3 regions of the Colwellia sp. RE-S-Sl-9 genome follow, and region 2 is predicted to be linked to each of the others. Evidence: predicted binding sites of a transcription regulator. Region 2 holds the regulator's gene; each other region holds the start of a gene.

What was found. Region 2 encodes FNR, which switches genes on or off when oxygen is low (the NO sensors DNR and NnrR bind a similar motif). Its sites were predicted from a motif close to TTGATCTAGATCAA; they were not measured.
Region 1: the regulator FNR is predicted to act here: its motif matches at 5,345-5,358, upstream of ccmA (cytochrome c biogenesis heme-transporting ATPase CcmA).
Region 3: the regulator FNR is predicted to act here: its motif matches at 5,512-5,525, upstream of ACM9HF_RS08255 (cytochrome ubiquinol oxidase subunit I).

The regions. Positions count from the first base shown of each region.
Region 1 is NZ_CP182631.1:4,048,376-4,056,485, reverse strand. Features, by position in the region: gene hemH (ferrochelatase) at 1-651, opposite strand, end outside; gene ccmI (c-type cytochrome biogenesis protein CcmI) at 672-1,973, opposite strand; gene ACM9HF_RS17585 (cytochrome c-type biogenesis protein) at 1,978-2,460, opposite strand; gene ACM9HF_RS17580 (DsbE family thiol:disulfide interchange protein) at 2,466-3,014, opposite strand; gene ACM9HF_RS17575 (heme lyase CcmF/NrfE family subunit) at 3,014-5,020, opposite strand; gene ccmA (cytochrome c biogenesis heme-transporting ATPase CcmA) at 5,421-6,074, shown strand; gene ccmB (heme exporter protein CcmB) at 6,130-6,834, shown strand; gene ACM9HF_RS17560 (heme ABC transporter permease) at 6,836-7,582, shown strand; gene ccmD (heme exporter protein CcmD) at 7,582-7,866, shown strand; gene ccmE (cytochrome c maturation protein CcmE) at 7,850-8,110, shown strand, end outside.
Region 2 is NZ_CP182631.1:374,161-382,270, forward strand. Features, by position in the region: gene ACM9HF_RS01570 (TonB-dependent receptor plug domain-containing protein) at 1-1,539, opposite strand, end outside; gene ttcA (tRNA 2-thiocytidine(32) synthetase TtcA) at 2,105-3,022, opposite strand; gene ACM9HF_RS01580 (hypothetical protein) at 3,158-3,748, opposite strand; gene uspE (universal stress protein UspE) at 4,013-4,942, opposite strand; gene fnr (fumarate/nitrate reduction transcriptional regulator Fnr) at 5,509-6,237, opposite strand; gene ACM9HF_RS01595 (sulfite exporter TauE/SafE family protein) at 6,297-6,956, opposite strand; gene ccoS (cbb3-type cytochrome oxidase assembly protein CcoS) at 6,956-7,189, opposite strand; gene ACM9HF_RS01605 (heavy metal translocating P-type ATPase) at 7,198-8,110, opposite strand, start outside.
Region 3 is NZ_CP182631.1:1,929,835-1,937,944, reverse strand. Features, by position in the region: gene ACM9HF_RS08280 (TonB-dependent receptor) at 1-1,239, opposite strand, end outside; gene ACM9HF_RS08275 (hypothetical protein) at 1,239-1,376, opposite strand; gene ACM9HF_RS08270 (glycerophosphodiester phosphodiesterase) at 1,969-2,658, shown strand; gene ACM9HF_RS08265 (MFS transporter) at 2,830-4,167, shown strand; gene ACM9HF_RS08260 (sigma 54-interacting transcriptional regulator) at 4,515-5,282, opposite strand; gene ACM9HF_RS08255 (cytochrome ubiquinol oxidase subunit I) at 5,611-7,197, shown strand; gene cydB (cytochrome d ubiquinol oxidase subunit II) at 7,208-8,110, shown strand, end outside.

The DNA of each region.
Region 1 (8,110 bases), 1.1 Mb from region 2:
AAAGTATTTAGGCATACCATGAAATGAAAGTATGAGCTTATCGGGTTTACCGTATAATTTAATATGCTCAGTTACGCTATGTTTAAGCGCTTGAATATATTTAGGATTGTCGTGGTATCCGCTAATAAAACGTAAACTTGGGATCCAACGCCACTTTTGAAGTGTTTTAACAACGGCATCAAATGTTGAGGCTGTTGTAGGGCCTGCATATTGAGGATATAAAGGTAATACAATAATATCGTTAACACCTGATTGCTGCATCGTATTTAAGGCATTTTCAATTGAGGGATTACCATATCGCATAGCCAAAGCAACGGTTACCTTGTCGCCATATTTTTCTGTTAACGCATTTTCAATTTTACTTTTTTGTTTTTCGCTGATCACCATAAGTGGTGAGCCTTGCTCTGTCCAAATACTTTTATACAAAGCGGCGGATTTTTTAGGTCGAATACGTAAAATGATACCGTGTAGAATAATCATCCATAATATTCTAGGTATTTCTACTACACGAGGATCAGATAAAAACTCCCTTAAATAAGTTCTTAATGCTGAAGCTGTTGGCGCTTCAGGTGTACCTAAATTAGTCACTAGCACACCTATTTTCGCTTTCTTATCGTGAAGTTCTTTACTGCGGCCTAAAAATCTCGACATAATATTTATCTAAACACTCGTTAAGGAACAATGGTATCAATCAATAATGATACGGGTTCGGTTGATAACACATCAGTATTTAGCCGTTCCGCTTTAAAGTCGCCAGATTTAGTACCCACACTGCCACTAGCAGAAATTACCGCGTAAATATTAACGGCAGGAACATCACTAATTTTAGCTTGTGGCGACATTGCTTTACTGTCGTTTAGCACAACAGTTACAGGTAAATCACTTGCTTTCATTTTAACCGCGGCAACAGGCATTCTGCCATGTTTAGCATCTGATGATACTGCGTAGATAAATACGACCTTATCTTCACCTTGGATCAGTTGTTCTTTAATATTTTCACTTATATCAACATTAACTGTTAACTGTGGCCCTGTATCAGTTTGATCGTTATTTGTTGAAACAGGATGACTTTGTTCCATACCTTGTCCATTAGCGGCTTGTAATAACCTGTTTTTAGCTTCAGCTACCGCCTCACTAAGCGCTTGTGTATTTACATTCGGTTTACCGGCATTAATAACCGTTTCCCAATGTTTAATCGCTATTGCATAATTTTGCTTCATAAAATTATGCATACCCATGAGTATATTGGTTGAAGCATCAGCAGGATTTAATGCTAGCGCTTTATCAATAAACTCTTGCACATCACTTGAGATAGTTTGATTGTCTTTATAGTAGTAAGCTTGAGCTTTAGCACCATATAACTCAGCAGATTCACCTTCAATGCGAATAACTTGATCAAACGACTCTATCGCTTTGTCGAATTCACCAATATTGATAAAGGCTTGACCTAAGCCATACCAAGCGTCTGAATTATCAGGTTCGTTTACTGTTAAATCGATCAGGGATTTGATTTGAGCAATTATTTGTTGTGCTTGATCTTGCTCGCTCATTTCAGCACCAGCATGTTGGTTACTGTTTAATGGCTGACTCAGTTGCTCGTAAGCGCCATTATGGTTGTACATAACAAAACTAAAGGTCAAAACAAAGAGTGTTAATATTATTGGCCAAATAACCGAAATAGTTTTGCTTTCAATCACGTCTTCAGCTGAAGCTTTCTTATTTTCTTCTATATCTTGTAATAAGCTTTTATCTAATTCTGCAATTAAGTATTGGTAATTTTCATCATCAATACTGCCTTGTTTAAAATCGTTTTCAATTTCAGCTTTATGTTCGTGATATAACCTAACATTAGTATCGTCACGTTGTGAGTTATTGACAATAGTCACGTTGTTATTTTGTTTAATAAAATGCCACCAAATAACAACGAGTATAAGGAGAAGAAAAGCAACAATTAATATAATGAGTTCTGGCATGAATTTATTTGTCTTTTAGTATGTTATCAAGTTTGCTTTGCTGTTCAGTAGAAAGTGTTTTTTCAACTGTAGCTTGCGGCTTTTTACGAATAATCATCACTACAACTATTACACCAATAAGTAATAATAGCGCAGGACCAAACCATAAAATATACGTAAGGCTGTTCACTCTCGGGCGATATAATACAAAGTCGCCATATCGAGCTACCATAAAATTAACAATTTCACTGTCTGCTTTTCCTTGCTCAAGTAAATCATAAACTTCTCTACGCAAATCAGCTGCAATAGGTGAGTTAGAGTCAGCTAAATTCTGATTTTGACATTTAGGACATCTCAACTCTTTGGTTAAATCGTTGAAACGTATTTTAGTCACTTCATCTTTAAATTCGTATGTATCAACAGGGCTAGCATGCACAATAGAAGTTGTTATAAAAGCACAAGTTAATGTAATGCTTAAAACTAATGAGGCTAAAAATTTGGTGATCATAATAACTATCTCCCCGCTTGTTGTTCAGATTCAATTTGCACAATAAGTGGCTCAAATTCATGACGCCAAATATTGGCATTTAAGGGGCCAGCGAAACGCTTACGAATAATATTGTTATGATCAATAACAAAAGTTTCAGGTGCGGCGTACACACCTAAATTAATACTTAACTTGCCTAATTCATCAAACAATGAAAACTGGTAAGGATTACCTAAAGCAGCTAACCATTTTTGAGCGGCTGCTCTTTCATCGTCATAATTCAAACCATAGATAGTAAAGCGATCAGTTTTAGAAAGTTTTAGTAAATACTCATGCTCAGCTCTGCACGACGGACACCACGTTCCCCATACATTAACCAATTTAATACCGGCTTTAAAATCTGCATTGGTTTTCAACGTTTTCTCATCGTTAACACCATATAACGAAAATTCAGGAAATTGCTGATTAACCAAAGCAGAAGGCAGTTCAGTCGGATTTAACGACAACCCGCGATATAAAACCACACCCAATACAACAAACAATATAAGAGGAATAAATCGAATTAACTTACCCATTACTCTGCTCCTGCTAAATTTGGTTTTGCACTCTGAATTTCGCTATTTTCTGAGCTCGAAGATTTTGTTTTCACTGTTTTTTTTCTACGATATCGTTTATCTAACATGGTAAGTACGCCACCTACTGCCATGAAAATAGCGCCTAACCAAATCCACCTTACAAAAGGTTTGTAATGTACGCGTACCGCCCAAGCATTATTTGGTAATGGATCACCCAGAGCAACATAAACGTCTCTAAACAAACCGGGATCTATTGCTGCCTCAGTCATTCCCATAGTTTGTACTAAATAAGTACGTCTTTCAGGCTGTAACAAGCTAACAAAGTCACCATTTTTATAAACCTCAATTTGGCCTTGCACCGCCGAGTAATTAGGACCTTTTACGTCTTTAACACCGTTAAATTTAACTTCGTATCCTGAAATAAGTGCACTTTCACCTTGTGACATTTTCACATTGGTTTCGGTTTCATAAGTAGAAACAAGCGTTACACCTACAATAGCGATAGCAATACCTTTATGGGCTAATGTCATACCAATTTGACTTAAGCTGATCCTAGATATTGATAATTTTCCATCTGGGCCTTTCGCTCTGTTGTATAAGTCTTTCAATACCACGAGCTCAACCCAACAGGCTAATGTAATCCCCATAGTGATCCAAGCATTAAACTCACCGGCATATAGGAAAGGAAAAGCTATACCAATAACAATACTAATAATTGATGGAGAAAATAATTGTTTACGTAATTCACCTTTTTTAGCTTTTTTCCATCGAATAAGCGGGCCAATACCCATAACAATAAAGAGTAAACTCATTATTGGAACAAATACCGCATTAAAATAAGGGGGCCCAACAGAAATTTTACCGTAACCTAAGGCATCAACGAGTAATGGGTATAAAGTACCGAGTAACACAGTAACAGCAGCAATAACAAGAATAACGTTACAAATAAGTAATGCTGTTTCTCTTGAATAAAAAGCAAAACGGCTAAAACTTGCAACGTTTGAAGCTCTTATAGCAAATAATGTTAAGGAGCCTCCAACAGCTATAGCTAATAACATGAGGATAAATAATCCACGCCCTGGATCTGCTGCAAACGAATGAACAGAGGTAATAACTCCAGAACGAACGATGAATGTTCCCAGCAAGCTTAAACTAAACGCAAAAATAGCTAATAAAACAGTCCAGTTTCTAAAAGCTCCTCGTTTTTCAGTAACCGCTAACGAATGAATAAGTGCCGTTCCCACTAACCAAGGCATAAATGAAGCGTTTTCAACTGGATCCCAAAACCACCATCCGCCCCAACCGAGTTCGTAATAAGCCCACCAACTACCTAAAGCAATACCACAAGTTAGGAAAACCCATGCTCCAACGGTCCAAGGTCTAGCCCATCGAGCCCAAGCCGCATCTAACTTACCGCACATTAAAGCCGCTACAGCAAAAGCAAAAGACACAGAGAAACCAACGTAGCCTAAATATAATAATGGCGGATGAATAATTAAACCAACGTCTTGTAATAAAGGATTTAAGTCACGCCCTTCTACAGGCACATTAGGCCATAAACGTTCAAATGGATTTGAAGTTAATAAAGTAAATACCGCAAAACCAACCACAACCATGCCTAACACAGCTAAAACGCGTGCAATAAACGCGTCTTCAATACCATCACTAAATTTAGCAACTGCGGCTGTCCAAGCGGCTAAAGAAAAAACCCAAAGCAATAATGAACCTTCATGCCCGCCCCACACCGCACTTATTTTAAAATAATAAGGCAAATGGCTATTTGAATGGCTTGCAATATAAAGTACGGAGAAGTCATCGGTTACAAAGCTATAACCCAAAGTAATAATACTAATAGCAATAAAAGCAAACATACCAAACGTTAGCGGTTTAGCATAAGTTATAAGCTGTTGGTGCTTAGTTGCTATGCCAACTAAAGGCACAATACTTAAACAAATAGCAAAGGCTAAACCAATTATGAGAGCGAAGTGCCCTAACTCAGGTATCATTTATTTCTCCGGATTTATCTTTCTTTCTCGATCTTTGCTGTAAAGTCGAATAAAGGTGGGGCTATTCAATTAATTTTTAATAACATTATTCATTTGAATGCGTATTTTAGAATGTATTTATCATTTTCAGGCACAAAAAGTGTAATAAGTTATGACAAATAGCCCATGCAATATATTATTTTTGAGTTTTTTTAAACCTAAAAATTGGCGTTATTCTAGCATCAACCCATATTATTAATCATTAAAGTTAGTGTGAATCTTCAATATTATTTCGAACTGTTGAATTACATGCCGATATAGTATGATAATGCGCATAAATCGAAGTTGTTCTATATCAATTTTAAAGTATAAACATTAGGTTATACTCGCTTCGTATAACGTTTTTTATTTGGATTTTTTCTTGCAAACAACTCATAAAACCACTTCAACTCCTTTGTTATCAGCCAAAATGCTGACATGCATTAGAGAGGATCGTATTTTATTTGAAGCGTTAAATATAAACGCTTATTCAGGTGATATTATTCAAGTTGAAGGCCCTAACGGAGCAGGAAAAACTAGCTTATTACGTATCTTATCGGGTTTATCTGTACCGTATGATGGTACTGTTTATTTTAATGAAAAAGACATTCAAAAAGTTCGTGAAGATTATCATCAAAACTTACTTTATCTAGGTCACCTTCCCGGTGTAAAAGGCGAAATGACGGCTCAAGAAAACCTAGCATTTAATCTGGCATTACAAGGTTTAAACCCTAACTTGGCAGAAGACACATTAAAAGACGTTAACTTATTAGGTTTTGAAGATTCTTTAGCTTCGCACCTAAGTGCAGGACAACATAGGCGTATTGCTCTAGCTCAATTATGGCAAACGAAAGCACCTATATGGATTTTAGATGAACCTTTTACCGCTATAGATAAAATTGGCGTAAAAGCATTAGAGTCACTATTTTTAACTCATGTTAATAAGGGAGGCTGTATTATTTTAACGACACATCAAGATTTAGCATTACCTAAAGAACGAGTAAAAAAACTCACGCTAGAATATCGTTTCTTCTAATGTTGTTTTTTATAATACATAGAACTGAGCAATGGCCCAATTAATGGCACAATCAATGGTAAATAACACTCAACATTTAAATAGCTTATCTTATCGTTCAGCGTTTATGCTGGTATTAAAACGAGATCTCACGATAGCGTTTAGACATAAAGACGACATTTTAAATCCTATCTTGTTTTTTGTTATTGTTATTACGCTTTTCCCTCTTGGAATTGGTCCTGAAATAAATACATTATCGCGTATAGCTCCTGGTATTATTTGGGTTGCAGCATTGTTATCAACACTTTTGTCATTAGATCGATTGTTTAAATCTGATTACAATGACGGTTCGTTAGAGCAAATGTTATTAAGCCCACACCCTATTTTTGTTTTAGTGTTAGCTAAAATTACCGCACATTGGTTATTAACCGGTTTACCTCTTATTTTTATTGCGCCTTTACTCGCCGTACTTTTACACCTAAACGAACACAGTTATGGTGCTTTAATGCTCACGCTTTTATTAGGCACACCGGTATTAAGTTTGATTGGCGCGATAGGCGTTGCGCTAACGGTAGGCATTAAAAAAGGTGGCGTGTTGTTAAGTTTATTAATCTTGCCTTTATATATTCCAGTATTAATTTTTGCAACGAGTGCAATTGATAGCGCGTCGATGAACTTACCTTTTACAGGGCAACTTGCTATAATTGCCGCGCTATTTTTTAGTACCCTTACCTTGGCACCATTTGCCGTATCATCAGCTTTAAAAGTGAGTACAAACTAACATGTGGAAATGGCTACACCCTTACGCAAACCCTGAAACCACTTACCACCTAACGGGTAGGTTAATTCCGTGGTTTAGCTATTTAACAATTGCCTTGCTTACTGTTGGTTTAATTTGGGCTTTGCTTTTTTCACCTGCAGATTATCAACAAGGTGATAGTTTCAGAATTTTCTATATTCATGTCCCCACCGCAACATTATCCATGGGAATATATGTTGGGATGGCCATTGCAGCATTATGCAGTATTGTTTGGCAGTTAAGGCTTGCTGATGCCTCTGCTGCTGCTTTAGCACCGATTGGCGCTGTGTTTACTTTTGTGTCTTTAGTTACTGGTGCGGCGTGGGGGAAACCTATGTGGGGTACTTGGTGGATTTGGGATGCTAGACTAACCTCTCAACTCATTTTATTATTTTTGTTTTTAGGTGTAATAGCACTTCATAACGCTTTTGAGGATAAAGGGTTAGCAGGTAAAGCCGCTGGCATATTAACCTTGGTAGGCGTTATCAATATTCCAATCATAAAGTACTCTGTTGAATGGTGGAATACATTACACCAAGGTGCAACAGTCAGTAAAATGGGCAAACCTTCTATGACAATAGATATGCTATGGCCATTTATATTTTGTTATATGGGCTTTATTTTTCTCATTATAGTGATAACGTGTATCCGCTTTAGAAGTGAGATTTTATCAAGAAACAGTATGCGCCCTTGGGTAAAAGAATTAGTACTCGCTGAAGGAGGTAAATAATGCAGTTTGAAAGTATTAGCGCCTTTTTTGATATGGGCGGTTACGGCTTTTACGTTTGGCTTTCATATGGTGTTGCCGCGTTAGCTATTTTATTACTTATTGTGTTTAGCAAACAAAAGCACCAACAAACTGTTCAGCATATTGCTCAACGTTATCTAAGAGAAATTAAGCGTAAAGAAGCAGCTAAATTGCAACAAAGCGCCCAAGAAAAAACTCAAAAAAATAAGCAAGAATCCCTATCCCCTTTAGCTGTATCCGAGGAAGAAAATGAATCCACGCCGTAAAAAACGTTTAACTATTGTCACTTCTATCCTAATAGGTTTAGGCGTTGTTTCAGGACTCGTGTTATATGCATTAAGTCAAAACATTGATCTGTTTTACAAACCTTCAGAAATTTATAATGGTAAAGAAGGTTCTGGTATCAAAGCGATCGATGGACAACGTTTAAGAATTGGTGGGTTAGTCGTACCTGGTAGCGTTAAAAGAGATGAGAATAGTTTAAAAATAGCGTTTAAATTAGCAGACATG
Region 2 (8,110 bases):
GGTTAATTGACTGCTGATATCGATACCGTGTATTTTGGCTTTGTTAATATTTTGATATTGGTATATTGATAAGCTACTTTCTTCTGAAAGCTTAGGATCTATAATCGAGTCGATAAGATCGTCTGTTTTTGAATAATGCACACTAATATCACTGCGCAGGTCAACTGTGTTATCGGCAATACTGGTATTAAAGGTTAAACTTGAACTCATTGAATTGGCTGTTTCTGGTTTAAGGTTTTTATTACCTAAAACCATGTAGCCAAGAGCGCTGTGATCAAAAATATAGAAACGTTCTTTTAAGTTAGGTACGCGATAACTTTGACCAATGCCTGCACGCCATTGCAGGCTGCTTTTACCGAATGTAAAGTTTTTCATTGTGCTCAGGCGTAGGGCGTTATGCCAGCCAAAATCTGAATCGTATTGGCTGCGTATTCCTGCGAGTATTTGATCGTTGGATTTGCTCCAGTTGCCTTGAGCAAAAATTTCTACACTTTCTCGACTTTCATTGTCTATTTCAATAACACCGTCAGCAGGCTTATATTGATCTAGCTGGTCAGCATGAATCACACCGCCGGTAACTATTTCTATATGGTGTAACTGAAAAACTTTTTGAGCGTTAATTTCAGATAACTTGATACTCGAGTCTCGAATACTGTTTGACTGGCCACTCGTTTCTTGATGATTAATATATCTGGCGTTGATCTGCCATGGAGTTTTTGGGCTTGCAGCACTTTTTAAACCTAGCTCTATTTGTTGCTGGGTTACATCTGTTTGGTAATAAATTATCTGACTTTGTCCAGGTATTGCAGAGGTGTCACGTAGTTTCTTATCACTGAGCCATTGATACTTAGCACTTGTCGCTAAGTTGTTATGGGTTTTACTGGTGCTTAAGGTGATGAATTTTTTTTCTACGCTAGCGGCGTCTTGACTCACAGTTGTATTGTCATAGTCAAAACCCTGATCGTCGATAAGTAGCGCATTAAGTTGTGTACGCCAACCAGAGAAGTTATCAACCGCATTCATTTTAATGGTGTGGTTAAGATCACCATTTTTGATGGCATTCCCCTGATACTGGCTAACGTCGTAATCAAGTGCAAGTGTAGGTTGGTTTGTTTTCTGGGTAATAATGTTTATCACACCTCCCATGGCCGAACTACCGTACATCACCGACGCTGCACCGCGAATAACTTCTATTTGAGCTATGTTATTAGCGGGTACTTGGTCTAAATCGGCTGATGAACCGGTTGGGCTAACAATAGGTTGACCATCAATTAAGACTAAAACATGGTCACCATCGAATCCTTGCATTTGAATGTTATAGCCGTCTTTAGCGCTGCGCTTTACCACAACACCCGGAATATAATTTAGTGCTTGTGCTAAGGTGCCGTTACTAACCTTTGCAAGAGTTTCACCATCAATAACATCTACTAAAACAGGTGAGTTACTTAATAGTTTGGCTGTTCGTGTTCCTGTTATAACAATGTGTTCTGCACCTTCGGGCTTTGATGATGCTTGAATAGGGGGACTTATGGCTAACATAAATACCAGAGTTGATATGCTATTTTTTATATACATTTTACATTTTTACGTAGTGCGAATGAGATCGATTCGCATTATCATTCTAAAGTTAGGTTATTGCAACCCATTTTCAGAAAATAACTTACTTAAAAACTACCTAACCTGAATTTTGGTTTGATATTTTGATGTGTTTGAGAGGGGATGTTTTTTATAAGGCGTTTATAGAATGGGCTAAGGTAAGTTACGAGGTGAAAACTTACCTAACGTAATATAATACTTAATCTGAACTCGGTTTAATCTGTTATTAATGAATTGAAGTATACCCGTTACTACTCAAGAGTTTATTTCAAAGTGCTTGAGCTATATCAATTCAAGGCAGTGCTTTGTAATAATGGTCGTTCCCTTATAAAAAGCATTATCTTTTATTGCAAGTAAATTTAACGTAGAAGTTAGGAAAAATAGCTGTTAGAGAAGCATTTATCAAGCCGAGTTCAGATGACTTATCATATAAGTTGATGAGGTGCGCTACTATAGTGAAACTATTTTGAGAGACACCTTTAAGATAAATTATTTTGTTATTAATATTTTATGAGATATTGGTAATGTTAATAAACTGGTTTTCATCTATGTTTGTAGATGATACTACTTCATCAGAAAACTCATATGCTTTCCGTTTTTCAGTTCTATCTATGGCAAGGTTTGAAAAGTCGAATAGGTCAGTATCTGCTAATTGGCTTAAACTTACATTTTTGAGTGACTTGAATATATTTTGAACACGTCCGGGTGTTTGCTTATCCCATTCGCTTAGCATGGCTTTAATGTTTTGTCTTTGAAGGTTCTCTTGTGAACCACATAAATTACAAGGAATGATAGGGTAGTGTTGAAAGTTAGAATAATCTAAAATATCTTGCTCTCTGCAGTGAGCTAAAGGCCTAATCACAATATTTCTGCCATCGTCAGAGCGAAGTTTTGGAGGCATAGACTTTAGTTTTGCACCATAAAACATATTGAGAAACATGGTTTCAACAATATCGTCCATATGATGGCCAAGTGCTATTTTAGTGGCTCCTATTTTTTCAGCAAATGAATATAAGGTTCCTCTGCGTAAGCGCGAACATAAACCACAAGTGGTTTTTCCTTCTGATATTTTTTCTTTAACAACAGAATAAGTATCTTTATCAACTATGTAATAAGGAATATTTAACGATTCAAGATATTCAGGAAGAATATGTTCAGGGAAACCCGGCTGCTTTTGATCTAAATTAACTGCAACGATTTCGAAATGAATAGGAGCAGCTTTTTGTAATTTAAGCAGAATATCTAGCATTGAAAAAGAGTCTTTACCTCCCGATAAACACACCATGACTTTATCGCCGTCTTCAATCATATTGTATTCAGCGATCGCCTGACCCACATTGCGTCGTAAGCGTTTTTCTAGCTTAGATAGTTGTATGGCTTGCTCGGATGTTAGTGATACTTCAGGTGTTGTAGGTAAAGCGTTCATATATGTTCTCACGTTAATAGCGAGCGCATTATACCTAAAGGTTTGTTCTTAATAAACTAGGTAAGAGGAGAATTAAAAGAGTCTAGAGTTATATTAATAACTCTAGAGTATTTAGGGAGAAAATTTATTTAATTGTTAGTACGTTACTGCTATCTGACCAATCGATACGCTACCGCCTGACCATGTTGTACGACATTTTAATTCTAAAGTACTGTCAGCTTCATAATTGTTATTAATATTATTTGTACTATAATTTACAAACTGCTCACCTGTTATATTATAGTTTGTAATAGTACTCCAATCAAAACCTTCACCAGTCCCAAATCTAAACCATTTAGGTATTCCTCCATCGTTTACTTTCCGTATACGTGAAATTAGACACCCACCTGGTGCTTGTTGTATACCATTGACTTTGCCATAAACGTTAAGTGAAATATTACCCATATTGGCTGTTAGAGGGACACTACAATTGAAGTATCTAGTGGTTCTTTCAAATTGAGGATCAAAGATAAAGTAACCTTGTTCGGTTGGACCTACAGACTCAGAAGAAATAGTTGATAGGGCATTTAAGGCGCCTTCAGCCGTTTTTAAGTTATTAAATGCAGTTGCATGTTTAACTACATCTTCATTACAGTGAGTTGCACCAGAAAACGTAAGAGTATCAGCTAATGCAGATGTTGAAGATAAAAAGGTAAGGGTACCTAATATAGAGATGAGTTTGTTCATAATAATTTCCTTTTATATAATATTTTTTCCCTAAATACGAAACTAACATTACACAACTTTAATAATAAAATCAATAGATTGATTTGTTAATTGTAGTGTTATATATCGCTAATTGAGTTTTGTTATTGGCGAGGGATCAATTTAATATTACTACAAATAGGAGGACTTGGTTACTAAGCTAGTTAAAGTAGAGTTAAGTTGATTTAGATGTAATAGGTAATAAAGTAACTAAAATAGTAATTAGCTACTTTATTAGTGTTTTTATTACTTAACAAAAGGTGATTCATATCCATCAGGTTTTAACGCGAGTACATCACAGTTCAGTCGATCTATTACGTGTTCAGCGGTATTGCCTATTAATGTGGCTGATAATCCTGTTCTACCTACCGTGCCTAAAATCACTAATTCTGCGTCGATTTGGTTGGCAATTTCTTCGATAACATCTTCAGGTAAACCTTCTTGAACGTAGGTGTTCTCTTTCGCTATCTGGTATTTTTCACAATGTTCTGTCATCGCATCTTGGTGATGTTTTAACATAGTATCGTTGTATTCTACCGCGTTAAATTCAGGTATTTCTATGGTGATGTTAACAGGCGTACCGGGATAAGAATTAACAATGTGCACGTTACCGTTTATTGTTTTTGCTAAGTCGCTCGCTTGTGAGGTGATTTTATGGTTAAGCGAAAGGTGTTCTTCTTCATCACTTCCTACATTTATTGCTGCAAGTATATTGCCGTTTTCAGGCCATAAATGATCTTTAACTAATAACACAGGGCAAGGGCATTTACGTAAAATATGCCAGTCGGTAGGCGTAAATATAACGGATTTTAGTTTGTCGTGTTCGTGAGTACCTTTAATAACAATGTCGTGATTATGATCAAGCACTTCGCTGATCACTGCTTCAAAAGGTCTGTTGTGCCAAACAACTTTGGTGTTGATAGTAAGTGACTCTGTATCGAGTTGTTCGATAATGTTATTAAGCCATTGGTGTCTATCGTCTATAACGGTTTGTCGCATAGATTCACGTTCATCGCTTGATAACATGGTGGTCATTTCGTAAGAAAAATCAAAAATAGATAAGAAGGCTGTGATAGTAGCCTTAGTATGTTGTGCTAGTTCAATACTACGCTTTAACGCTTTTTGGTCGTCTGTCGTAGGATCAATAACCGTTAGTATATTTTGATACTTTTTCATAATATCGTCCCCAATTATTTAGCTCGTATTTATAATACCATGAGTATCAGTATAGTGTATGAACGAGTGTTTTTTAATTGTTTTACATCAAGATATTCTTAATTAATAATATCTTGATGAAGAGGGGAATATGAAATTTAAAATAGATCTTTTACGGAGATTAACAACAGTAATAATAACGTACCTTTTACTACTGTTGTTTATACCCGTTATCATTCAAGATGCAGGTTTCAGTGGGAACTAAAAACAATTTAAGCACAGATTTTACGTTCCAAACAAAATCTAAGGTCTACATCCATGTATGCAAGGCATTAAGTTTACGTCATGGCTATTCTCGGTAACTGCTCCTGCGTTACCCTAATGTCCTACATCCGTGTAGGAACCTGACTAAAGTTAATAACGAAGCATAAATTGTTTTAGACCCATCGAAGAAGCGCTTGAGCAAAATCACTTCATCAACAACGCTTTTCATAAGGGAGTAACCATTATCACAAAGCGTTGCCTTGAATTGATATCGCTCAAGCACTCTGAAATAGCCTCTTGATTGGTAACGGGTATATATCGAATTACAGTGAAGCAACTTCGTTAAGCTTTTCAATATTTTTAATGGTAATCAGTTTGCCACTCACATCGATTAAACCATTTTTATGAAACCTATTCAGTAAGCGGCTAATCGTTTCAACCGTTAAACCAATAAAGTTACCTATATCGCCACGTGTCATGGTTAATCTAAACTCAGACGCAGAAAATCCTCGTTCATGATATCTTTTACTTAACGTACTAATAAAAGTTGCTAATCGTTGCTCTGCATTTTTATGATTAAGTAACATAAGCATTTCATGATCTGAACGAATTTCAGAGCTCATCATTTTTAATATTTGTTTTTTAAGCTTTGGCATAGTGTTAGAAATAGAGTCTAACGTGTCGTATGGAATTTCACATACCATTGATGTTTCCAGTGCTTTAGCAAAACTAGGATGTTCTGAATTGGCAATGGCGTCAAAACCTAATAAATCACCTGCTAGATGAAACCCTGTAATTTGTTCTTCTCCTTGCTCATTAACGGTAAAGGTTTTAAATGTACCAGAACGAATGGCATAAAGAGATTTCATTTCGTCGCCGTCTTGAAAAATTTGCTCACCTTTATGGATAGGCTTTTTACGGTCAATAATATTATCAAGCGTATTAAGTTCTTGCTCGTTTAACGAAAATGGAAGGCATAATTCACTAATACTACAGTTTTGACAATGGATGTGTTGTTTTCCTGAGCAATTGTTGTTTTCCATAATGTCCATACTTAATCAAAGGTTAATTGATTTGGATCATATTCTAACCTTCATCTATATGCAATCGATTAAACGAGCAAGTACAAGGTATAAATACCGTAACCGATAAGGCTTATTGCCATTGTTTTTCTAAATAAGGGGTGGTTAAGTAGCGTTTTTGCTTTGATTAAGCTATACGACATAATAAGCAATGCTGGTAGGGTTCCTAAGCCAAAGCTAGTCATAATTAATGCGCCCGTAGTTACGCTGCCACTAGCTAATGACCATGTTAGCATTGAATAAATTAAACCACAGGGCAACCAGCCCCATAGCGCACCTAAACCTATGGCTTTTTGTGGTGAGTCTACAGGTATTAAACGTTTGGAGTAAGGTGATAAATATTGCCAAATAAATTTACCTAAGCGTTCAACTCTATTTAACCACATAAGCCATTGGCCAATATAAAGTCCTAAAAATATAAGAAATAGAGCGGATATTACGCGTAAACCAGCTAAAGGTACGCCAAGATTTTTAGCCGCGACAGAACCTGTAAAACCAACTATTGCGCCAATTAGGGTATAAGATAATATGCGACCAAAATTATAACTGAAAACTAAAAGTGTTTTTGAGTACGACGAATGTTTAGGTAGAGCAGAGGTTAGCATTGAGGTTATGCCACCACACATTCCTAAGCAATGGCCAGATCCCAAAATGCCTATAATAAAGGCTGAAAAATAATCAATGTTCATTAACTATCTTTTGGTTGATTTGATGCGTTGGTGTTTTTATTCTTTTCTGATATTAATTCTGATGTTGATTTATTTTTATCAGCTGCTTGATCGTCATTTTCGTCAAACAAAATACTTAAACCTTGTTTTTCAAGATCATCAAATTGTTCTGTTTTAACTGCCCAGAAAAAAAGATAAAGGCCAATAGCCGTTAATAGTACCGCGATAGGAATTAATACGTAAATTATGCTCATTGAATATATTAGCCTTTTGTATCTTTTTTGATATTAAGTAAGCGCAGTGAGTTAGTCACAACCAATATGGAACTGGCTGACATACCAATAACTGCGAGGTAAGGCGTAATATAGCCAGCCATTGCTAACGGCAACACTAAGGCATTATAACCAAATGCCCATAAGTAGTTTTGCCAAATAATTTTTTTAGTTTTTTGAGCAATGAGTTTTAACGCAGTAATATTAGTTAAATCACTGTTTAATAATATAATATCTGCGCCGTTTTTCGCAATATCTGTACCACTTCCCATGGCTATGGCTATATGAGCCGCGCTAAATACAGGCGTGTCGTTGACACCATCACCCACCATGGCAACAATATGGTCAACTTGTTTGGCTTTTAATAGCTCAACTTTATTTTTAGCACTTAAATTACTGTGAGCTTGAGATAAATGCAAAACAGACTGTGTTTTATCGCAACCGGCTTTATTGTCGCCTGAAAGCATTAAGGTTGATATTGATTGGTCATGCAAGTTTTTAATTAAGCTAGCGGCGTTATCTCTTACACTGTCTTCTAGGTAAAAGGCAGCGATAAGTTGTTCGCCTGTTACCAATACGCATTGAGCATTATTCACATTAGCTTCTGAATCGGCTAAACGTAGGGTGGGTAATAACCAACTGGGTTTACCTATTTGGTAGGTTTCGTTTTGATAATTACCTGAAACGCCTGAACTGGGTGTTACTTCTATTTGGGTGACATTAAGAGAAAAGTCTCTATGTTTAATAAATGCTTTTGCGATAGGGTGTTCTGAGTGAGATTCTAATCCAGCAGCAATAGCTAATACTTGTTTTTCGCTAAACGCACGATCAAATAATTCCACCTTACTGATAGTAAACTCACCCGTGGTTAACGTGCCTGTTTTATCAAAAGCAAAACAATTA
Region 3 (8,110 bases), 1.6 Mb from region 2:
GTCTGTATTAGTAAAGGCACCTGGTATAGGAAAGTTTGGTGAAAAACCTGCTTGAACAGAACCGGCATAGTTAAAATCAGTTAAGCTGTTAAGTTGTTGATCATCATAGAAAACCCCACCAATAGCTCTTAAACGATCTTCAGCATTAGTAGAAACACGGATCTCATGAACAGAACGTTTAGTTTCAAATTGCTCTGATGTGGTCATTACTGGGCTAAAACATTCATCGTAACCAGAGGCACAAGTATAATAAGGTACGTAAGGGCCTACTTCGATGTAAGCTGTGTAATCAGTATTACCTTGATAGGTACGGTCAGTATATGAACCGTTGTAGATCACTTCAAGATCACCAAGCATACCATTCACAGTCCATTGTGTTAGGTTAACTTCATCGTCACCTTCAACAGGTGAAAAGGTCGTTACGTTTAAGTCATCATCTGTACTGATTGATGGGTCATATTCAAAAGAACCTTCAATATCAAGTTGCTGGCTTGTATGTTGTACTAACAAATCCCATTCGTTGTTGATTTGCCATAACGCACTGGCTCTCATGCCACTGTAGGTTGCTTCGTTGTAATCGTCTTTTGCATATATGCCGTTAGTTACTTCTAATCGAGATGAAGGAACGGTTCCACCTAAGCCTGGGTTTGTTAGTGGTATCTTAGTGGTTGCAAGCTGGTTATCAATAAAACCGGCATCAGTTGAGCTATAACCCGCAAGTCTGATTGCAAATACGTCTTCTACAAGAGGAATGTTAACGAAGCCTTCTGTTTTATTACTGATGCCACCACTCTTCGTTGACGATATACCTAATTCGCCACCAGCTCTGAAGTCAGTTAAATCTGGTTTGTTAGAAATAAGACGTACAGTACCGGCCTGTGAACTAGCACCAAATAATGTACCTTGGGGGCCTTTTAATACTTCTACTCGTTGTAGATCTACGGCATATAAATCAATATTACGGCCTGGTGTTGTGATAGGGGCCTCATCAAGGTAAAAAGCTACACTTGGTTCGCCGCCGATACCTGCAAGCCTGACATCTGCACGTCCTGCAGAAACACCACGGATATAAGTTTCTTGTTTACCCGGACCTTGACCTTCTGAACTAACACCTGGAAGTAAAGCAACGTAATCTTCAAAACTATCAATACCAAGTTCTTGGAGCTTTTGACCGCTCATTGCTTGAACAGCAAGTGGAACTTCTTGTTGGTTTTCAGAGCGGCGGGTTGATGTAACAATTATTCTTTCGAGTTGGCGATCACTGTCAGCTTCTTTTTTTCTACATTATTTTCTTGAGCCTGAATTGCACCATTACTCAATGCAAGCGCTACTGCTACAGTTAATACTGTTTTAGTAGGTCTTTTTATGTGAGACATATGTATCCTTTGTATTTATTGTTCCTAAAAATATTAAGTACTCATTTAAGACAGAGCTTCTTCAACAGCGATATTTTCCCCTTAGCAGCAAACCATAAAATAACTTTCAATGGCCATTAGCTTCGAAATTTACTGTTAGATACTTTGTCTTTAAGTTTTGCCTTAATTGTTCTGTAACAACATACTTATATATTAAAAATATACAGAGTATAGGTAGAAGAAACGTAGTTACTTAACCTGTTTTTTACGATCTCAAAGGAACCGTTTGAATGATCGTTTGGGGGATTATAACAAATGAAGCAAATAAGGGGGCAGTTTCAAGCGGTTTATTTGTGAAAAATTATTCGTTCTCTAACTTTGTGGTAAAACCGATGAACTTATTGCTTTGCTTATTAAGTTTGTGTGAAAGTTCTTGTTTTGTGGTTGTATTGCGGGAATAATGCCGAATTTTCTACGATACAGAAAGAAGTGTTGTTAAGATATTTACCAATATAGAGAAGCTTAATGCTAAACTTAGATTGAAATGAAAGGCTTTTATTTACTTTATTGTTCGTGTTGAAAGTAATTATTAAAGAATAATGAGAATTGAATTTTGGATAAAAACGTTTTAAAAATAGGCCATCGTGGCGCAATGGGGCATGAGCCTGAAAATACCATTCGGTCTTTTATAAAAGCATTGGCGTTAAATGTAGATGCTATAGAGTTAGATGTTTATGTGTGCAAAACAGGTGAAGTTATTGTTATGCACGATGATAAAGTTGATAGAACGACAAATGGTAAAGGTTATACAGAAGATAAAACCTTTGCCGAGTTAAGAGTTCTTGATGCGGGTAAAGGTGAACTTGTACCCACTCTTGAGGAAGTTTTAGACGTTATAGATAAGAAAGTTATCGTGAACGTTGAGCTAAAAGGTAAAGACACTGCATTAGCCACTATCCAAGTTATTAAAAAATATATAAAAACGAAAGGCTGGGCTGAAAGTGACTTTATGGTTTCTTCATTTGATCATCACGAATTAAGTAAGTTTAAACAGCATTATCCTGAAATATCGATTGGAGCATTAATTGAAGGTGTTCCACTTTCGTATAGTGAATGTGCTGTTCAACTTCAAGCAGATTCTGTTAATTTGAGCTTAGATTTTATTAATCAAGATTTTGTAAATGATGCACATGAAAAAGGTTTGAAAGTATATGTTTGGACAGTTAATGAATACGATGACATTGCTAAAGTGAAAGCTTTAGGTGTTGATGGTGTTTTTAGTAACTTTCCAGAACGGCTTTAAGTAAAAATATAAAAATAAGAATTTAATTGAATTGAGCTATGAGTATATACGTCAGTTTTACGTAAACAATTGAATATCATAGTGCATGTACAGTTAATGTTAATTCACACCAACAGAACCAGAGTTTTATAGCAGCGTCAGAAACTATATTACAGCGTTCAACGAGAAATTATGTCTAGTAGACCTCCTAAACAATTAAACATCCTTATCTATATGTATTTGGGTTATGCCGCCATGATGATCTGTCGACAAATGATCACCATTCTCAGCCCTGCTATGCTTGCTGATGAGACTTTGGGCTTAACAAAAACAAACTTAGGGGACTTTGCCGCATACGGTACTTTAGGTGCTCTGGTGGGAAAACTTATTTGGGGACCTCTTGCTGATAAAATTGGCGGACGTTTTACCTTTTTAGCTGGTGTGTTACTTACTGCGTTATTTATTATTGCCTTTGGGTTTTCACCTAATGTGATGGTATTTTCAGTATTTGCCTTTTTACTTTACCTTACTAAATCAGCTGGCTGGCCGGGTATGACTAAGTTAGTAGGCGATTGGTATCATCCTCATCATTACGGAAGAGTATGGAGTATTTTATCAACCAGTTCGCGTTTTAGTGTTGTACTTGCTACTTTATTTTTTGGTTGGTTATTAAGCTTTATGCATTGGCGAACAGTGGCCATTATCGCTGCTGTTTTTGCTTTGGTTATATTTTTAGGGTGTTATATTTTCTTAAAAGAAAAGCCTGAAAACCCTAATTTCTTTAAAGATAATGAAGGTGAAAATGACAACACTAATGCAAGTCCTGAAGAAATTGAACTAGCCTTAGCATCAAAACAAGCCCTTGATAATAAGTACAATCATCCGCTGGAAGGCACTAGCATGATGGGTGGAATGCTCGCTTTTGCTAAAAGCCCACGAGTTTGGTTAGTGGTGATCATGTTGATGATGCTAACTTGTATGATGGCATTTTTAGATTTTGTAGCGGTTTACTTGATGGAAAGCTACAAGCTAACACCTTCGCAAGCTGCAATGGCTTCTACTATATTCCCAATAGGTTCTTTAGGTGGGCTATTAGCTTCTATCGCGTTTTATGATCGCTTCTCCAAAAAGGGCATTAGAACCGTTCTAACCATAGCGTTAACTATTAGTTTACTGAGTGTACTAACGTTGAAGTATTTATCTTGGTTTGCTTTTAGTAACGAAGTTAATTATTTGGTGGCGCTAACGGCTATTTTCTTATTCGCTTTTTCAATATCACCGGCTTATTACTTACCTATGTCAATATTCTCTATTGAATATGGCGGACCACATAGCGCGAAACTCGTGTGTTTAATTGATGCTTTTGGTTTTGCTGCAAGTGCTACATTTGGCTTTGTTGGCGGTAGATTAGCTGATAGTGCCGGTGGCTGGTCTAGCTTTATGAATATGTTAATTTTAATTTCTGCTGTGGGTATTCTCTCCGTATGGGGTTTTATGCATTCAGAATATAAAGCGGCAAAGTCAGTGTAAGGTTTAATACTAATCGCAATGGCCAATGACATCGTGATTTATTTAATTATTAAAACAACTCGTTATTAAAATAAATGTCTCACCTACAGGAAGTATGTGCTTAGGTTCAGTCTGGAACGATGAACCTATGTATTTGACCATTTATTCGTCGTATAAAATAGGTCAATTCATTAATGTGTTTGGTATAAATTGTTTTTAGAGCCATCGAAGAAGTAATATCGCTTAAGTATTCTGAAATACGTATCTTGATTGGTAACGGGTATATAACTTAATTAACTCAGTGTTACTTAACTTTCCTAAATCAATCTGAACGAATTCCTATGCTTACGGTTATCTTCTATTAATAATTAATTTTTTATATTTAACTCGTGCTTTTGTAACTTTCTGTATAGCGTTCTCACACTTATTTCTAATTTTTCAGCAATAACTTTAGGTTGGTTACCGTATTGTTTAAGCAAGTCAGTAATGTGTTTTTTTTCATTTGAGATGAGGTTTGTAGTACTGTTTTGTGTTTGATTTAAGACAATAATTTTTTGTGGTAATGATTCAATAGTAATTAAATCATCATCACTCAGTAAAGCACTGCGTTGAACAATGTTTTTAAGCTCTCGTACATTGCCGGGGTAATGATAAAGGGTTAATGCGTTTAATGCCTCGGGTGAAAACTTTTTAGTTGGAAATTCACTTTTTAGTAATAAATGTTCGGCGAGTAATGGAATATCGGTTTTTCTTTCTTTTAATGTGGGTAAGTGAATAGGAAAAGCGTCAATTCGATAATATAAATCTTCTCTAAACTCTCCTTGTTCTACCATTTCTTCTATGTTCTTATGGCTTGCACAAATTAGCCTAAAATTGGCTTTTTGCTTTTCAGTACTGCCAACTCGTCGGTAATATCCTGTTTCCAGTAATCGTAATAACTTTACTTGTAAGTTTAAGGGGATATCGCCAATTTCATCTAAAAATAGGGTGCCGCCATTTGCCATACAAACTAAGCCTTTTTTACTGGTAATCGCTGGTTTTTCAATTGATTCTATTATTGCTTGAATGGTTTGATTTACCACGATTACCTGCTTGTTTGTGACATTTATGACTTTGATGTTTTTATTTAATGTCATTTATGTCTCTATTGAAAGGTTTTTATCTGAAATATTCTTATTGTAAGTGTTAATAAACTGTTTTTTATAGGTTTTAATTTTGTTTTGTCTTGTGGCATCTTTGTTGCTTTTTAAGTAGTTAATTAATGAAGTACAGAAAATACTGAGCTGCTGAATAAAGTTGTTGAACCTTATTTTTATCGATTAATAAGAGCATTAATTTTATTTAAAAAGAGAATTTGAAAAACTATTGATTTCAATCAATGATTAGTTAGATAGAAACCAAAGCTAGCTCAAGCCATAGTAATATGTTTTTTAACACAAAAGAGCAATAACGAGAGTAATGAGTATGATAAGTGAAACCCTAGTAGAACTATCGCGGTGGCAGTTTGCTGTTACGGCATTATTTCATTTTTTGTTTGTACCACTAACTTTAGGTTTAACTTGGATTTTGTTCATCATGGAGTCGGTTTACGTGATGACTGGCCGCGAAATTTATCGTGACATGACCAAGTTTTGGGGCAAGTTATTTGGTATTAACTTTGCCATTGGTGTGGCTACTGGCCTCACGATGGAGTTTGAGTTTGGTACCAACTGGTCATATTACTCTCATTATGTGGGTGATGTTTTTGGTGCGCCATTAGCCATTGAAGGCTTGATGGCTTTTTTCCTTGAATCTACCTTTGTGGGTATGTTCTTTTTAGGTTGGGATCGCTTAAGTAAACGACAGCACTTAATAGGGACTTTCCTAATGGCATTAGGCACTAACTTGTCTGCGTTATGGATATTAATCGCCAATGGTTGGATGCAAAACCCTATTGGTAGTGAATTTAATTACATGACCATGCGCATGGAGTTAGTGAGCTTTAGTGAAATTATTTTTAACCCTGTTGCTCAGGTTAAATTTATTCATACCGTTGCTGGTGGCTATGTTGCTGGGTCAATGTTTGTTTTAAGTATTAGTAGTTATTACTTACTGAAAGGCCGAGATGTAGCTTTTGCTAAACGTTCTTTTTCGGTTGCTGCCGGTTTTGGTTTAGCAGCCATTTTATCGGTTATTTTACTAGGTGATGAGTCTGGATATGAAACAGGAGAAGTACAAAAGGTAAAACTTGCTGCAATTGAAGCCGAATATCATACAGAGCCTGCCCCCGCTGCATTTACTTTAGTCGGTTTACCAAACGATGAAACGATGGAAACCGATTATGCGGTAAAAATACCTTATGTTTTGGGAATTATTGCGACTCGTTCTTTAGATGAAAAAGTGATTGGTTTACGTGACTTACAAAAAGCCCATGAACCTCGTATTCGTAATGGCATGATCGCTTATGAATATTTAACTAAGTTACGTAATGGTGAAGAAACGCCTGAAAACATTGCTCGCTTTAATGAGACTAAACATGACTTAGGTTACGGACTTTTACTTAAACGCTATACCAATAATGTAGTTGATGCCACCGAAGAACAAATTCAACAGGCGGTTAAAGACTCTACTCCGCCAGTTGCTCCTGTGTTTTGGGCATTTAGAGTAATGGTTGGTTGTGGTGTAGTAATGTTATTACTTTTTGTTTTAGCTTTTTACTTTAATGCTCGTCGTGAAATAGAGACTAAACCTTGGTTATTAAAATCATTACTGTTTGCTTTACCACTGCCATGGATAGCCATAGAAACAGGCTGGTTTGTGGCTGAGTTTGGTCGTCAACCTTGGGCGATTAGTGAAGTATTACCGACCTTTTTGTCGACTTCAGATCTAGCGGTTGGCGATGTACTGTTTTCTCTTATTGCCTTTATTGTTGTTTATACCATTTTATTTATTATCGAAATGTATTTAATGGTTAAGTTTGCTCGATTAGGTCCTAGTTCATTACATACAGGGCGTTATCATTTTGAAAAAACACCAGAGTTAACGTCTGGTCTTCGCAGTCAGAATTCTTAAGGAGCAATATATGTTTGATTACGAAACATTAAAATTTATATGGTGGGGTCTGATCGGCTTTCTTTTTATCGGTTTTGCCGTAACTGATGGTATGGATATGGGAGTAGGTGGTTTGCTTCCGTTTGTTGCCAAAAAAGATGTTGAAAGTCGTGTGGTTATTAACACGGTAGGCGCTCATTGGGACGGAAACCAAGTATGGCTTATTACTGCAGGTGCATCACTTTTTGCTGCTTGGCCCTTAGTGTATGCCACAGCGTTTAGCGGATTTTATTTTGCGATGATGCTAACACTTTTTAGTTTGTTTTTAAGACCGTTAGCATTCGACTATCGCAGTAAAATAGAGTCTGACAAATGGCGTACTAACTGGGATAAAGCTTTGTTTGTCGGCTCGATGGTGCCGCCGTTAGTATTTGGTGTTGCCTTTGGTAACTTATTACAAGGTGTACCTTTTGGATTCGATTCATTAATGCGAGTAACTTACACAGGATCATTTTTTGCTTTGTTTACGCCTTTCACATTATTAACGGGTGTCATAAGTGTATGTATGATGTTGCTACATGGCTCGACTTGGTTGGTGCTAAGAACAGATGCTGATGTCGCACAGCGCTCAGCCAATATTGGTCGTGTTGTAGCTGTGGTTTTAGCGATTACGTTTGCTCTTGCTGGTGTTATGGTTTGGCAAAGTGTTGATGGTTACTCAGTTGTTAGTACTATCGATACTATGGGACAAGCGCAGCCAACCACTAAAGAAGTCAGTACTGGTTCTGGTGTTTGGTTAACAAACTTTGTTGAAAACCCAATATTGTGGCTAGTGCCGTTTACCGGTGTATTTATGCCATTAGTCGCTGCTTTTCTATTAGGTATCAAAAATAAAAGTACCTCAGTAAAAACTACAGCTTTATTGGCTAGTTCG